2 regions of the Fictibacillus sp. B-59209 genome follow, and region 2 is predicted to be linked to the other one. Evidence: riboswitches for the same ligand, from Rfam matches in the RefSeq annotation. Region 2 holds a riboswitch; the other holds the start of a gene.
What was found. A riboswitch is a leader RNA that binds a small molecule or an ion and turns the genes downstream of it on or off. The one in region 2 is predicted to bind S-adenosylmethionine.
Positions count from the first base shown of each region.

Region 1: another riboswitch for S-adenosylmethionine. It lies ahead of P4361_RS02065 (sugar ABC transporter substrate-binding protein); the one in region 2 lies ahead of P4361_RS02600 (methionine ABC transporter ATP-binding protein).

Region 1 covers NZ_JARMMC010000004.1:30,603-38,210, reverse strand. Annotated here, with positions in the region: gene P4361_RS02095 (SDR family oxidoreductase) at 1-224, opposite strand, end outside; gene P4361_RS02090 (TetR/AcrR family transcriptional regulator) at 303-911, opposite strand; gene P4361_RS02085 (DinB family protein) at 973-1,455, opposite strand; partial or broken gene P4361_RS23185 (BBE domain-containing protein) at 1,560-1,700, opposite strand; gene P4361_RS02080 (hypothetical protein) at 1,716-1,937, opposite strand; gene P4361_RS02075 (ABC transporter permease) at 2,065-3,069, opposite strand; gene P4361_RS02070 (sugar ABC transporter ATP-binding protein) at 3,070-4,569, opposite strand; gene P4361_RS02065 (sugar ABC transporter substrate-binding protein) at 5,172-6,287, opposite strand; SAM riboswitch class I at 6,419-6,528, opposite strand; gene P4361_RS02060 (hypothetical protein) at 6,647-7,327, opposite strand; gene cidR (cidABC operon transcriptional activator CidR) at 7,473-7,608, shown strand, end outside.
Region 2 covers NZ_JARMMC010000005.1:58,773-66,380, reverse strand. Annotated here, with positions in the region: gene P4361_RS02610 (MetQ/NlpA family ABC transporter substrate-binding protein) at 1-57, opposite strand, end outside; gene P4361_RS02605 (methionine ABC transporter permease) at 88-753, opposite strand; gene P4361_RS02600 (methionine ABC transporter ATP-binding protein) at 746-1,771, opposite strand; SAM riboswitch class I at 1,860-1,973, opposite strand; gene P4361_RS02595 (hypothetical protein) at 2,095-2,397, opposite strand; gene P4361_RS02590 (anti-sigma factor domain-containing protein) at 2,500-3,783, opposite strand; gene sigI (RNA polymerase sigma-I factor) at 3,915-4,661, opposite strand; gene P4361_RS02580 (thioredoxin family protein) at 5,066-5,395, opposite strand; gene P4361_RS02575 (toprim domain-containing protein) at 5,561-5,908, opposite strand; gene P4361_RS02570 (KGG domain-containing protein) at 6,213-6,596, shown strand; gene P4361_RS02565 (YusG family protein) at 6,656-6,925, opposite strand; gene gcvH (glycine cleavage system protein GcvH) at 6,984-7,370, opposite strand; gene P4361_RS02555 (arsenate reductase family protein) at 7,447-7,608, opposite strand, start outside.

The sequences.
Region 1 (7,608 bases), on a different contig from region 2:
TTCAGCCATTCTGTTTGTTCAGCATCCAAATCAAGTCCTTCCTTCGTAATATCTCCTGCAAAAAGACGCATATTTTGCTTGTTAGCTGCCAAGCGCTCTGCTTTATCCAGCTGGCTGGGGTGGACAATAAGCGCGAATTGCGTATCTTCATTTCGCCGCTGCATTTCTTTCAGTAGCTTTGAGGCAAGAAAACCAGGATAACCTGTCAATAAACATCCTTTCATGAACCATTCGCCTCCTTTAGCAGTAAATACGAATACGTACTGGTACTACTTCCCTATAAAACCAGCAAACAGCCGATTTTATAACGATAGATTGACATAAGCTCCGACAACAATCCGGTTAAGCAAGCGGGCCAGCCGGTCCAAATCCAGCTCAATGTCTGATTCAAACAGGGTTTGGATGACGACCTCATTGACCGCACCGACCATGGCCTGTGAGACGACCAATACTTCCTGATCAGGAACGGATGCTGGCATGGTCCCCTGAACCGTATTATAGAGCAGGCTGGCAAATCGCCGATAAGCTTCCCGGCGAACATTCTCTACCGTAAGGCTTACACCCACTGAATCAATTAATAATAGTTTGGCAGCGTTAGACTTCATTTCGCATATTTCAATATAACGGCGGATGCCGGCGTAGGCTTTTTCGCTAATTTTCTCTTCCCTTTGAACAGCAGCTTCCACATCTGCAATGAGCTCTTCAGCCAGCTGTGTGCAAAGGGCGGCAAGCAGCTCCTCTTTGCTGCCAAACGATTGATAGAATGTTGTTTTTGACACCCTCGCCAGCTCAACAATCTCAAGGACTGACGTTTCCTTATATCCCTTAACCGTATAGAGCTGGAGCGCGGCATACAGCATTTTGTCTCTGGCTTCTGTCGGCATTTCTGTTACAAAAAGCACATTCATCATTCCATTCTTTCATATGTGTACGAGTACGTACTCGTATTGTACGTATAACTTGCAGCCCCTGTCAATCGGCTGCAGCATCATTTACTGCTCTTGAAGGGAGCTGCTTGAAAAAAGGAACCTTCTCTGCGCCTGTCATACGAGCATAGACAAACAGCTGTCCTTTATGGTGAATCTCATGATCAATTAAACTTTCAATCCAATACTTCCCTAGCGCCCCATACCCGAAAATATCAATTTCCTTGCTCAAATGAGCACTTTCCAGAACAGAAAAATCCCTTTTTGATTTTTGAGTGAACTCCTGAACGATCTCCCGCACCTCATCCATCGTTTGAAACTCGCGCGGTGTGGCAGGCGATACAAACCGCCCGTTTTTAATCGTTTCCAAAAACATATCTGTGGAACCTGCGATATGAACCGCCAGCTCTCCCATTGAAAAACCATCTTTCCACGGTTTAAAAAACACATGCTCCGGCCCTATCTGATCCAGCAGATCGTGCAGTACAGTCCTGTGTTTGAGCCAATTTTGATAGTATTCTTCCACCATTTTTTATCGCTCCTATCTCAAATTTCCAATATAAACTAATTCGATGTTCCTCGTCTTTACCCTTTATTAAAGAACACAAAAAAGTCCAGCACTTTTCTGCTGGATTATGGCCGGGGTGATCCGTTGATTCCCTGAGGAAAGGTGAAGACATTATAGGGATCATATTTTTTATTTACTTTTTTTAATCGCGGTGCATTCCATCCGAAATACTCTTTTTCATAATGCCTTAAGTGGCTGTATGGAAAGTTGACAAAAGAACCTTATGTCAGGGATTTTACATAAGGAAATCTTTTCTTCAGCCACTGTGTGTTCTCTTCGGCAAATGCCGGATCGGTCCAGAATGCCGTTTCAAAAGGATTGATCTGGCTGGCCTTTCCTCCTAAAGCATATACCGTAATAGCTGCGTAAATTGACCCCTCAGCCCGTTTGCTGATCAGCCCGACAATATTTCGAATCTCTTTTTCACTGTATTTCCTGTACACAAATCTTCCCGTAGATTTAAAACTCTCATACTCTGGATAGGTCCTCTATCTATACATAGTGGAGAAAAAAACTCCCTATCATAAGGTATGTTGAGAAAGGACAGACAGTCATTTTTTTAATGGGTTCTTATTTTTTTTGTTTGTAATACGTTAACGCCAGTGCAAATGCGAGAACCGCTCCCTTCACAATGTCCATGGAATAGTAAGGCACAGACATCATGACAAGGCCATTCTGCAGAATGCCAATCAATACTGCGCCGACCAGGGTTCCAAAAGCATTGGGTTTGCCTGCACCAAACACCGAAAAACCAATAAAAGCCGCAGCCACAGCATCCATTAAATATGGAGTGCCTGCATTGATTTCAGCAGTCATCACTCTTGATGCCAAAACAATGCCGCCGATCGAAGCAAAAAGAGCGGACAGCAGATAGGCCGCTACCTTATATTTGTTTACCGGGATGCCTGAAAGCCTTGCTGCTTCTTCATTCCCGCCGATGACATACATGTACCGGCCGTGCTTTGTGTAATTGAGAAGAACATGGACGAGAACGACTGCCGCTGCCATGATCACGATGATCCAAGGGACTTGTCCTATTTTCTCGAACGCTGCACTGATCTTGCCCGTCGCAAACGTTCCATCAGGCATGACCATGTTTTGCGAGATGGTCGCCCCTTTCGTGTACGTGAGTGCAATCCCCTGGATGATAAACATGGTGGCAAGCGTCAGGAGCATATCCGGTATTTTCACTTTAACAATCATCACGGAGTTAATGATGCCTACAATCAGAGCGGCAGCGAGGGCGGAAAGAATCGCTACTACCGTGTTCTGGGAGAACCAGACAAACATTGAGATCGCAATGGCATTCGAAAGAGAGGCCACAGATCCGACAGAAAGGTCAAATCCGTTGACGGACAGTGATATCGTAATGCCGATCGCAATGATGGTAACGATGGAGATCGACCGTAAAATGTTCATCAGGTTATGTCCCTGCACAAAGGATGGATTGGCCGCAGTGAACACACCAATTAAGACCAGAATGGTTAAGATCGTTCCATATTTATAAAAAAAGTCGAACAGCTCAAATTTCTTTTTTGGAGAAACTTGGGCCGGTATTGGTTTTGAAAGCTCCATCTACCTTCCTCCTGTTGAATAGAATAAGAGCTCTTCTTCCGTCGCTGCTGAGGTTTCGAGCTCTTTCACACTGCGTCCGTCATACAGCACGTAAAGACGGTTCGTGATACCTAAGATCTCTGTAAACTCTGAGGACGCATAAAGGATGGCTTTGCCCCGTTTTGCCAGCGCTGATATCAGTTCAAAAATGTCCTTCTTAGCACCTACATCTACACCCTTCGTCGGCTCATCAAAAATATAAACATCGGCATCTGCGATGAGCCATTTGCCGATCGCAATCTTTTGCTGATTTCCCCCGGAAAGATTTTGAACCTTCGTTTTCTCAGATGGCGTCTTAATGCCTAAGGTTTGAATGATTTCAACAGCCTTTTGTTTTTCTGCCCGGCGATCCAGAAAACTTAGTACCTTGGAGAACTGTCCAAGATTGGCGGCTGTTAGATTAGCAGCAACCGATTCCGCGACCAGAATCCCTTCCTTTCTCCGTTCTTCCGGAACGAGAGCCAGGCCCTGCTTTACCGCCTGATGCGGGTTTTTCAGCTTCAGTTTCTTCCCCTTGAGAAGAACAGCGCCTGCTGTAATCTTTGTACAGCCGAACAGGATTTTGCACAGCTCTGTTTTTCCTGCTCCTACAAGTCCCGCGATTCCGATAATCTCACCAGCACGGACCGTTAAGTTCAAATCCTTGATCTTCTCGGCGTCAGAAAGCCCTTTTACCTCAAGAACAGTTTCTCCCACTTTTCCGTTCAAGGCAGGAAACTGCTCATCCAGCGCCTTGCCGAGCATCTGCTCGATGATCCGGTTGATTGAAGTTTCCGAAATAGATTCTTTTATGACTAACTCACCGTTCCTCATCACCGTAATGTCATCACAGATTTCAAAGATTTCCGGCAGCCGGTGAGAAATGAATATGATGCCTACATTTTTAGACTTCAGGTTTCTGACAATCCGGAACAGTTCGTTTGTTTCTGAATGGCTTAACGGCGCAGTCGGTTCATCCAAAATTAGAAAACGGCACTGTGCTGAAACCGCTCGGGCGATGAGAACCATCTGCTTTTGAGCAAGTGTAAGCTCACTGACCAGCTTTTTGGAAGAGACGTTGATGTTCATCTCTTCTAAAATTTGCGATGCCTTCTTATGCAGCTGTTTCCATCTTACAAGCTGCTTTTTACTCATCTCGTTGACCAGATCATGCAGCAGAATATTTTCACCAACGGTTAAATACGGGATCAGCGCGGTGTCAACCTCTTGATGGACGATTTGAATTCCTTCGTCCAGGGCATCTCTCGGCGAAGTGATGGCCGCTTTTTTTCCGTCCAAATGAATCTCGCCCGTGTAATGATTGTAGGCTCCCGACAGAATCTTCATAAGGGTCGATTTCCCAGCCCCGTTCGCTCCGATCAGCGCATGAACCCGGCTGGTTTCACTGGCAAAGCTCACACGATTCAACGCTTTTACACCCGGAAACTCAATACTTATATCCTTCATCTCCAACAGAGCCATCTGCTTCTCCCCTTCCCTCAAAGCAAACACTCTCTTAACTTTAGGCTGTTTTCGCAATCTTTATTGCTCTTGGGCGGAGTTGATTTCCGTTCCAGGCTGCTCGCTTTCCGTGGGGCGTTCGCTGTACCCCTCGGCTCAAGCGCCTTCGGGTTTCACCTGTCACGCTAGTCCCACAGGACAAGGAAGGCTTCGGCAGCGATACATCGCACGAAGAAAATGTGACGTTCATTTTCGAGGAGTCTCGCACCTTACACTCCAATCAACCTGTCGATGAAGAATCAATACAAAAACCATCACAAAGCAACAATCTTTTAGAAAAGAGCCTAACTTTAAAAAGAGAGTGTGCATTTTCATTTTGCATAAATAAAATTTCATTTTGATTAGCCTTCTTACATACATCACATACTGATGTGGGCAAGAGACTCTCAAATCTTTTACTTTACATTCATGACATTCATGGAATGGGACTGCTGGTGTAGTATGAGCCAGCAATTGTAAAATTGAATAGCCGAAAATTGAATTCAAGAAAGAGCTCACTTTTTCTTGCGCGGTTCCAATTTATTAGGCTATTCAAGTCCCATTCTTCTTCCTGAGAGTTTCAGTTATTTTTGGTAGTGATCCTTAAGTGTCTTCATCCAATCTTCCTCAAACGCATCAGACTGGCCCCAGCCTTTAATTTCCTTGGACAGGTTGACCATGTTCACACCCTCGTTTGATTTTTGCAGATCCTTTTGTGAAACGAGAGAAGCTTTCAAATCATATTTTTGAGGTGTTTTTTCACCCGCAAGCTTTTTAGCAAGAATTCTCATATCCACTGCCCCAATGAGCTTAGGATCAACAGCAGCCGTGTACTTCCAAGGACTTTCTTTTTGCTGGATTTCTTGAAGGTCTGCATTGGAGACGTCAATTCCGTAAATTTTGATTTCGTTGCGTCCCGCTTCTTTAATCGCACGTGCAGCCCCGATCGCAAAGGCATCCCATGTGGCAAAAATGGCATCAATCTCGCCTTTTTTATGTTTGTTCAGCATGGCCGTCACCGCATTTTGCGTCTGGACCGACGTATCTGCAGAAGCAACGCCAAAGCGTTCTACTTCCTTGATTCCCGGGTTATTCTTCAATGTTTCTTTATAGACGGCGTTGCGTCGCACCATCGGCGGGAACCCGTCTACCCAAAGATAAACGATGTTGGCCTTCCCTTTGTTCTCTTTAACGAGCTGATCGAGAGCCAGCTTGGCAAGGGCTTCATCGTCCTGAGACGTAAGTGTGACACCGCCTACTTTCGCGAGGTCCGGATTGGAATCAAACGTCACCACGTTCTTTCCTTTTTCCCGAAGCTTCTTAATATCGTTTATGGTAGCCGCATCATCACCGTGAGAGATGATAAAACCGTCGTAATTCTCATCAGCCGCCTGGGCAATCGCATCATGGAACTTGGCGGTATCACCGTTTGCTGTGTAGGTATCAACGGTAAAACCAAGTGCCTCTCCTTCCGCTTTAGCACCTGCTAAAAATTGAGCTGTATGATCATCACCGCCGATTTTACGGATAACCTTGATTCGGGCTCCCTGCCCTTTGGCAAACCGCTTCGGCACGTTATCGAACGAGACCTTTTCATGTTTGCCAGCTGATGAAGCGGTATTGCTTCCGGATGAACAGCCTGTTAATAAAAGTGATAAAGCGACCGCAGAGATTGCCGCGCAATTGATGAATCGTTTCATTTCCCCAACTCCCTTTTTTGTATATCTCTCTTCTCAAGGGGGCACGAGACCAGCGAAATAAGCCCCACCACGTAAAAAAACCTCTCTGGAAAAAGAGAGGTTTCATCGCATATGTATAACGGATTCGTCCTCTCTTATCTCTCAAAACAGACATGCTGTTTTGCTGGAATTAGCACCAATTCCATTACGGAACGGTTGCTGGGCGTCATAGGGCCAGTCCCTCTGCCACTCTTGATAAGAGAATGAATATTTAATTTTTAGAAAATATAGTTATTACTTTAATCCGCAAATGGGGGAAAGTCAATGGTTTTTTTATCATATAAAAAACCTCTCCACAACGAGAGGTTAATCCACCAGGCTTATCCTCGGATATCCCCTCCAAAGATCGCAACGTTCTGCACCTCCGCACCAAACTCCCGGCCATTCCACTTCAGGGTAGTCTGGACATAGCCAAGGCGGTCAGCGTTATATCGGCCGGCGATGTTTTGGTAAGCCAGCAGTTCATACACGCCATTTCGGTCAAAGTCCACCGGGTAAAGACCGCTTAAAGATGAGACAAATCCTTGTATGGGAGCCTTTAATTTTCCATTCGGGTAGTAAATCTCAGACAAGTATTCCTTGTCCTTCGTACTCAAATCGATAATAAATTTTTGCTTCAGGCTGTAGCTGTTCACCTGTGCTTTATATTGGTTCAGATAAAAAACCCTGTACTTCCATTGGTCACTGAATACACCAGAGTCAAAAAGCGGCCCGAACTGCCCTCCTCTGTAGGAAAATACATAGGCGTTGATCATGCCTCCGCTGCCTCCTGTATCCATGACCACCATGATGTCTTCTACCTTGTCACCTGTAAAATCACCGAGAAAAAGGGTTGGATTGTATCCTGAATTTTCTTTAATAGGGATCTGCGTGTACTGGTTGGTCCTGCCGTCCTGAACGACGGCCGCAATGTTCACCCAGTATGGACTATCCGCTGTTTTTTCAGCAGTAAGATACACCGTATCCTGCGAACCGTCTCCGATGACATTCCCTCTTTTCATATCGACTACCTGCCGCTGTCTGTATATGTCGCATCCCTGCCTTCCCCAGTTTCAATAAAACAGTATATGCACTTAAGCCCTGTTTTGGTTTTTATTCAGATCTCGTGATACACTACAAAAAAAGACCGGACAAGCAGGTGCATTCGTGGATATTAAACAATTACAGTATTTTATTGAAGTGGCAAAATATAACAGCTTTACACGGGCGGCTGATGCCCTTTTCATCACCCAGCCAACCATCAGCAAAATGATCAAGAATCTGGAGGATGAGCTTGGGGTTG
Region 2 (7,608 bases):
TGCAGCAAGGGCTGTTGTCAATGCAAGTAAAAGAACGAGTGTAATGATTTTTTTCATGTTGTTCCTCCTGGTTGTGTAATTTATATTTTAACGTTTATCAAGACGGCGAGTTACATTATCCCCAATAAACTGAATGATAAACACAATGATTAGAATGATAACAGTAGCGACAAATGTAACATCATTTTGCGTACGCTGGAAACCTTCAAGGAACGCCAAATTCCCGAGCCCGCCTGCTCCGACTACCCCCGCCATTGCTGTATAACCGACAAGCGCGATTGAAGTTACCGTTATCCCGGAAACTAATGCAGGAAGGCTTTCAGGGATCAAAACTTTAAAAATAATTTGAGCGTTGCTCGATCCCATCGATTTTGCCGCTTCGATTACCCCTTTATCAATCTCGCGAAGTGCAATCTCAACCATCCGGGCATAAAACGGTGCAGCTCCAATAATCAAAGCAGGCAATGCTGCATTGGCGCCAAGCATAGATCCTACTAACAAGAGCGTAAACGGAAGCAATAAAATGATCAGGATAATAAACGGAATGGAACGGAAGATATTTACGATCGCTGAAAAGACAAAATTTAAAAACCGATTCTCCCATAGGTTCCCTTTACCCGTTAAAAATAATGCTAATCCTAAAAGAAGACCTAAAATAAAAGTGGCAAGAACCGCAACAGCTGTCATGTACAGTGTTTGTCCGGTGGCACCCCACATTCCACTCCATTCCACATTCGGAAAAAGACTATTCATATGAGATCACCTCCACTTCTACTTTCTGCCCATTCATATAGGCTACCGCTTCCTGAATTTCGGTATCTGTTCCTACCAGCTGGATGAACAACGTTCCATATGGCCCGTTTTGTGTTTGTGATACCTTACCCTGCAGGATATTCACCTGAACGTCAAATTTACGGATCACATCTGTAATAACGGGCTGTTCTGCACTTCCTCCAACAAAGGTAAGCTGTACAATTTGGCTCTGAGGTTTTTCAGATGCCAGCTGCTTGATCATGTCTGTCGTTTCTTCTGGCTCTGTTACTTGCTTAACAAAATCTTTTGTAATGGACTCTTTAGGTTGCCTGAATACTTCCAAAACCGGCCCTTGTTCCACTATTTTACCGTCTTCCATAACAGCGACCCGATGGCAGATCTTACGGATGACATGCATCTCATGTGTGATAAGAACAATGGTCAAGCCGAGCTTTTGATTGATCTCAACTAATAAATTAAGGATGCTGTCTGTTGTTTTCGGATCAAGGGCTGAAGTCGCCTCGTCACAGAGAAGAACTTTAGGGTTATTGGCCAGTGCACGTGCGATCCCGACTCTTTGCTTCTGTCCTCCACTCAATTGGGAAGGATACGATTCTCCGCGGCCCTCTAGTCCAACAAGTTTAATCAGTTCATCCACCCGCTTCAGGCGCTCTGTTTTCGGCACACCTGCAATCTCAAGTGGAAATGCAATGTTTTCCCTTACTGTTCTGGACCAAAGCAGATTGAAATGCTGAAATATCATGCTGATTTCCTGCCGAGCTTTTCGAAGCTCGTTGTTACTAAGTTTGGAAAGATTTTTTCCCGCAACGTTAACATCTCCGCTCGTCGGTCTTTCCAGCATGTTCAGCATTCGGATCAGTGTACTTTTACCTGCACCACTGTATCCAATAATCCCGAAAATTTCTCCTTGATCTATAGAAAGATCGACATGGTCAACTGCGTTTACAGCTCCGTCTTTCGTCTGAAAAATCTTTTTTACTGCGTCTAATGTTATCAAGAGACCGGATCCCTCACTTTCTGAAAAATAAAAAATGCCCTTCTGCCAGGTCATGAGCAGAAGGGCATAAAAATTTATATGCACCGTCATCTCATCTCCCAAAGCAGTTTGCTTTGCAGGATTTGGCACCTTTTCAAACAGGAAGCTGCTTAACGGTTGCCGGGTTTCATAGGGCCAGTCCCTCCACCACTCGCGATAAGAACGAATTTGTTATTCGTTATATAGTTAGCATTTCTTAACACGTTTCGAATTTTAACATCACCTTTATGGAGTGTCAATCCATAACTCCTGTTTTTTAGATAGAAGGACCCGATTCTTTTGGCTTAGGACTCCAATTTGCATAAAAACAGAAGAGATTCTAACTTAAGCTGTTCTCTGTATGTTCCCGTAAAAGTTACTCTTTTTATCCTGATTAAATCGCTCAGACGCTGCTGGCCTTCAAACACCTCATGCAAATCATCCATCCTGCCTGTAAGCATGGATATCCGTTCTGATCCGTTATACTTATTTACGAAGGAAAAACATAATCGTTCTCCGTCAGCCGTCACACTGGGAGTCTCCGTGCCTATCAGCGGCTGAAGGAAGGCCGTTTTTTGAACCTGTTCCTGCCAAAGAACCCAATCCATAAACATCCCCCTTTTAAAAACATGTATATCTTAATGTTCGGGAGATGGTTGGTGTCTTCCTTGATTTTTCCTTCGACAGTTTATTAAACGTAGTGTCGACTTTTAGCCAGCCTTTTTATGTATTTCTTTATTCATTTGTGGCTTTTTATGATTTTTCTGCAGTTCTTTTTTCCAGTACTTTTTTTCAGGCCGATGAACGGGAGAATTTTTCTGCTCTCTTTTTTCAAGCCTTTTCCCCTTATCCCATTTATGGTTTTCATGTTTATTCTTTTCATGAACATGCTGTTTCGGAGCAGTATTCAAATTAGTATTTTTCTTTGCTTGCTTGTTGTACATCGGCTGTTCGTGATGTTGCTTTGAAGAATGTGGTTTTACTTTTTTTGATTCATTTTTTTCTTTATCTTCAGCTTTACTGCGGCTTTTTCGATCTTCGTGCCTTTTGGTTTTTGGGACAGCACGTTTATTGTTTGGTTCTAGCTTGGGTTCAATCCTTTCTTCTTTGACTTCTTTTTTCGCATGTTCTTTTAGAGAAGAACTATGCAGGGAACTCGTCTTAATCTTTATGGGTTCAAGATTTCTATGATTGCGAAGAATTTTTTCTGAATGGTTTTTTTTAAAGCCGGATTCTTCCGGCTCTTCATGTACAGGTTTTATCTTTCTCTTTAGCTCGGTATAAGACATGTTCTTCACTTCATTAAGAGAAATGTTTTTATCTTTTCGTCTAGCATCCAAGTACATCATATATTTTCCGGATGATACCCCATTCTTTTGGGCAACATTCCGTTTATTTGTATTAATATTCTTTACCATGATGGCGGCTTTCGAATTATAGATGGATGCATTCCGTTTAATTGAAGATACAGTCTCATCCAATGCAGACAAAAGCTTGTCATTATTTTGGTTCACGATGGTTGTTCCGATCATGACATCCGGGTTTTTCTTCAGATATCCTTTGTTGTCATAAGCATTCAGCAAAGCTGAAGCAAAGTGGGAAAGGCTTATGTTTTTCTTTTGTTTTAATGATTGGAGAATTTCCCGTCCCTCAGCGTTATATGCTTTTACTTTTATGACTTGCAAGTCTTTGTTAACTCCTGCTTCGAGGCTGGGATTTACGTCAAAACTCACATAAGCCGCAACAGTATTGTCGTTGCGGCCCAGTGGATTTACTCCTGAAAATAAAACAAGTATAAGCAATGCTGCTATTGTAAGTGAAAGAGAAGGAAAAATAAATTGGCGTGTTCTGCATTTTGAAAAACTCGAAACGCTGTATTCCATACCTACCACCGGATGCTTTCCGCGTGGTACCTTAACGGTGATGAAACAACCGTCTTTCGTTAATAGGACGGCTTTCCCTTTCTTAACTTCCATTAAAATTCCATTCTTCATCCCACATATCCCTCCTGCTAGGCGAAGGATCTGCTTCGTATCATAACCATCATGGGTTTTGCTGCTCTCTTGCTTTGCTTATTTATTACGATTTCCCCACGAGTAATTACAACCGTTTAACTTCCCCTTATTTAAGGCTGAATATAAGACTTTAACGCTTTAAAGTCCCCTAGATATATTAGCGATACCGCTATTATATATTTTCGATTTCTCTCTATTGTTTTACGACTGCAGGAAACCATACTTAACAAATCTTTTATAGGAAGTTGTTTTTTTTCCAATAAAAATTCAGCCATTTCCTGGTTTTCCACTAACAAACGAGCGATTTCTTTAGCGTTTTCCCTTGCATCCACATGCTTAGGGCAATGTTTGCTTAACACTTTAAAATTAAGGCTGAAATCCTTCAGCAGTTTTTGATACTCTTCGATTTCATACACGCGGTTCTCTGCCTGGATCTTTTCTTCGTAATGTTCCATGGCAGCTTTTTGTTCTGCGTAGCTGTCCTCGACACGGCCTTCTTCATCTTCCTCATCCGGCTGCAAATAAATCAGACGGTTCTGTCTAACTTCTTTTCGGATATAGTCGATAACCCTGCGGCGGATTACCATGTCAGCAAAGGAAAGAAAACGGCTTCCTTGTCCTTCTTGATATTGATCAATGGCTTCATTGAAAGCGTAAAGACCTACACTAAATTCATCCATCGTACGATCTATATATTGACTGCAAACTTTTGAAGTCACTTTTTTAATAAATGGCTGGTAAGCTTCGATCAGCTCATTTCTTAAGGAATCATTTCCTCTTTGAATTCTTAGTACTTTATCCTCAATGTTAATGAGTGGTGTGCTGTTACGAATAGTTGGTACAAATGCAGTAGACATAGTTTCACCTCTTAAATCCAGGTTGTATTGTACTTTTGGATAAAATGATCATACATTCCAAAAGTCGACAGGAGCAAACATGTTTCAAGCTCTCCTATACATTTATACCATTGATTCGTAGGTTTGTAGGATACAGTTGTATAACAATGTTACAGGACTTATAACAATTGTAATGTTTTTGTCACGTTCCTGAAAAGGATAATTTTTGCAGTCTTGACCCATAAATCGTTCGGAAGCGGTAACTTGCTTGCTATTACTGCTGTTTGGAGATATCGTTTCATTTTGTTGCACCTGAATCGTTCTGTAAAATTTATTACACATTTCTTCTTTATTTTACCACATAAACCATGTATTACATTTAAAAAATACCCCCTAAAAACAAAAAAAGACACAATCCGTGTCTTTTACAGGTACTTTTTTACGTTTTGATACAAAAAATCAACAGATTGCATGGCATAAATCTTCTTTACGGCAATGCCCCTGTTTAAAAAAAGCAGGCAAGGGACACTGGTGATGCTGTACTTTTCAGCAAGCTCCGGCATCGCATTTAGGTTGCAAGCACCGATTTTAGGTTCAGACGTTTCTGACTGGCTTATTGCTTCCAATGTGATGTCGAGCATCCGCCTTCCCATCTTACACGTTCCGCAAAGCGGTGTCTGGATATAAAGAGCTGCTGGCTCCTCTGTTGAACCTTTAATAAAATTATGAATTTCTATATTAGTTAAATCCCTCATATCTCTCTCCAATTGCAGTTTTTTACGGATCCATTTTTTCTCTATGTAATTGAATATCCCGGATCTAAGAGGTGCTGTCAACAACCGTGCTTATAACAGTACGTAAAATACAAACTTAAGAAATCCTCCTCAAAGAGGATTTCTTTCGGTTCAATTTTGCTTTCCTTATCCCAGGCATTCTTTATTTACGGTGAAACGAGCGCCAAGCAGAATATTGGCAAGATACATGAGCGGTGTTTTTGCCACTTCTCGGTACATTTTATGAATATAAAGATGTTCTGCATTTGGAAGCTCCCGCTGAAGCATTTTTCTTAATTTTGCTCCAGCTTCGTCCGCATCGACCAGTATATAGACATCTCGGTTTTCAATTTGTATTGCAAGTTCCTCAAGCCGGGAAAGCCCCATTGTGCCATTGGTACAGATGATCTCAACAGGCTCATTTAAAATGGAGAACAGTTTTTCTTTGTCTGATTTCCCTTCAACGATAATCACTTTGTCCAAGTTGTTATTCATCAATCATCTCTCCTATATCTGCTAAAGAACGAGTATTAATGCGATTGATATTTTTTTCTTACTTACTATAATACCCTTTATTTTATTAGAATCCTCCATTGATTGTTAATAAATCAGACAACTATTTATGTATATGTAACCCATTTTCCTACAAGCAGCCAACTTAATAAGGAGTTTCGTACCAACTTCGATTAAAGCTGTTTAACCAATGCGAAAAGGGGATATTGTTTCTCTAAGTCCAACAGCACAAAGTGAATAGCTGTTGGGAACACACTATTTACCATATATAAGGAGGAATTTTGAAATGGCTAAGAATAATGACAACCGAGACGGAATGAGCAGAGAAGAAGCAGGGCGCATGGGCGGTCAAAAAACGTCTAAAACCCGTGGCAAAGATTTTTATCAGGAAATCGGCAAAAAGGGCGGAAATGCTACTTCTAAAAGCCACGATCAAAACTTCTACCAGGAAATCGGTCAAAAAGGCGGAGTATCAACTGCATCCAGCCATGATAAAGACTTCTATCAAGATATTGGCAAAAAAGGCGGTAAGTCGACGGCTGATAGCCATGATAAGGATTTTTATCAGGAGATCGGTAAAAAGGGCGGAGAAGCTACTTCCGACAGCCATAACAAAGATTTTTACAGAGAAATCGGCAAAAAAGGCGGTAACAGCCGCAGCAGCGATTAATATATAAAATTGCAAAAAGGACAAGCCCTGAGGGTTTGCCCTTTTTTACACTTTTCTAACTAACACCAGCCCTCATCGCATCCCTGTACGTAACTTTGGGGATGTTCTGCAGAACTGTTGTCTTTTTTATAAATTTTGTCAGCATCAAATTCAAAGCCTTCAGCCATTTCATACTGATTTCCTTGATCGGAAAAGATGACGCGGCCTATTTTCTGGTTATCATGGAACAGGGACATGTAACCTGTATCCATTTTTCCATACACTTTTGACGTAATGTCCGATTTAGATCCTGAGTTTTTTGAACCCAATGAACACTCACTTCCTTCCATAGAAGTATTGTCTCCGGAAAGAAGCTGAGTACTCATCAAAAATACTTAAAATAAGGGATTAGTCTTCTTTTGTCATTTCCTCATATTGTTCAGCTGTCATTAGGTTTTCTGTCTCAGAAAGATCAGATGCCTCAACAACGATCATCCAAGCTTTTTCATAAGCAGATTCGTTTACAAGCTCAGGGCTGTCATCAAGATCTTCGTTGATTTCAACCACCTTGCCAGAGATTGGAGCATAAAGTTCAGAGACTGTTTTAACAGATTCAACACTGCCAAAAGGCTCGTCCGCTTTAATTTCATCGCCCACTTCTGGAAGCTCTACAAATACGATATCACCCAGTTCATCCTGTGCAAAGTCAGTAATACCGATTCTTACCTTATTTCCATCTTCAACTTTTACCCATTCGTGTTCTTCTGAATAACGCAATTCTTTTGGAAAATTCATTTGTATCCCTCCAGCTTTTCTTGTTATTTATAATAACTATAATATTAAATTTATTATAGTTAAGCAACTAATTACATCACTTACTCCAAGTTTCGTTATATGCACCTTCGTTAAAGCCGACTGTTACCTTGTTTCCATCTGTAGTGATCGGGCGTTTCAGCAGCATGCCGTCAGAAGCCAAAAGATTCAGCAGCTCATCTTCGGAAGCTGTTTTCACCTTGTCCTTCAAGCCAAGCTC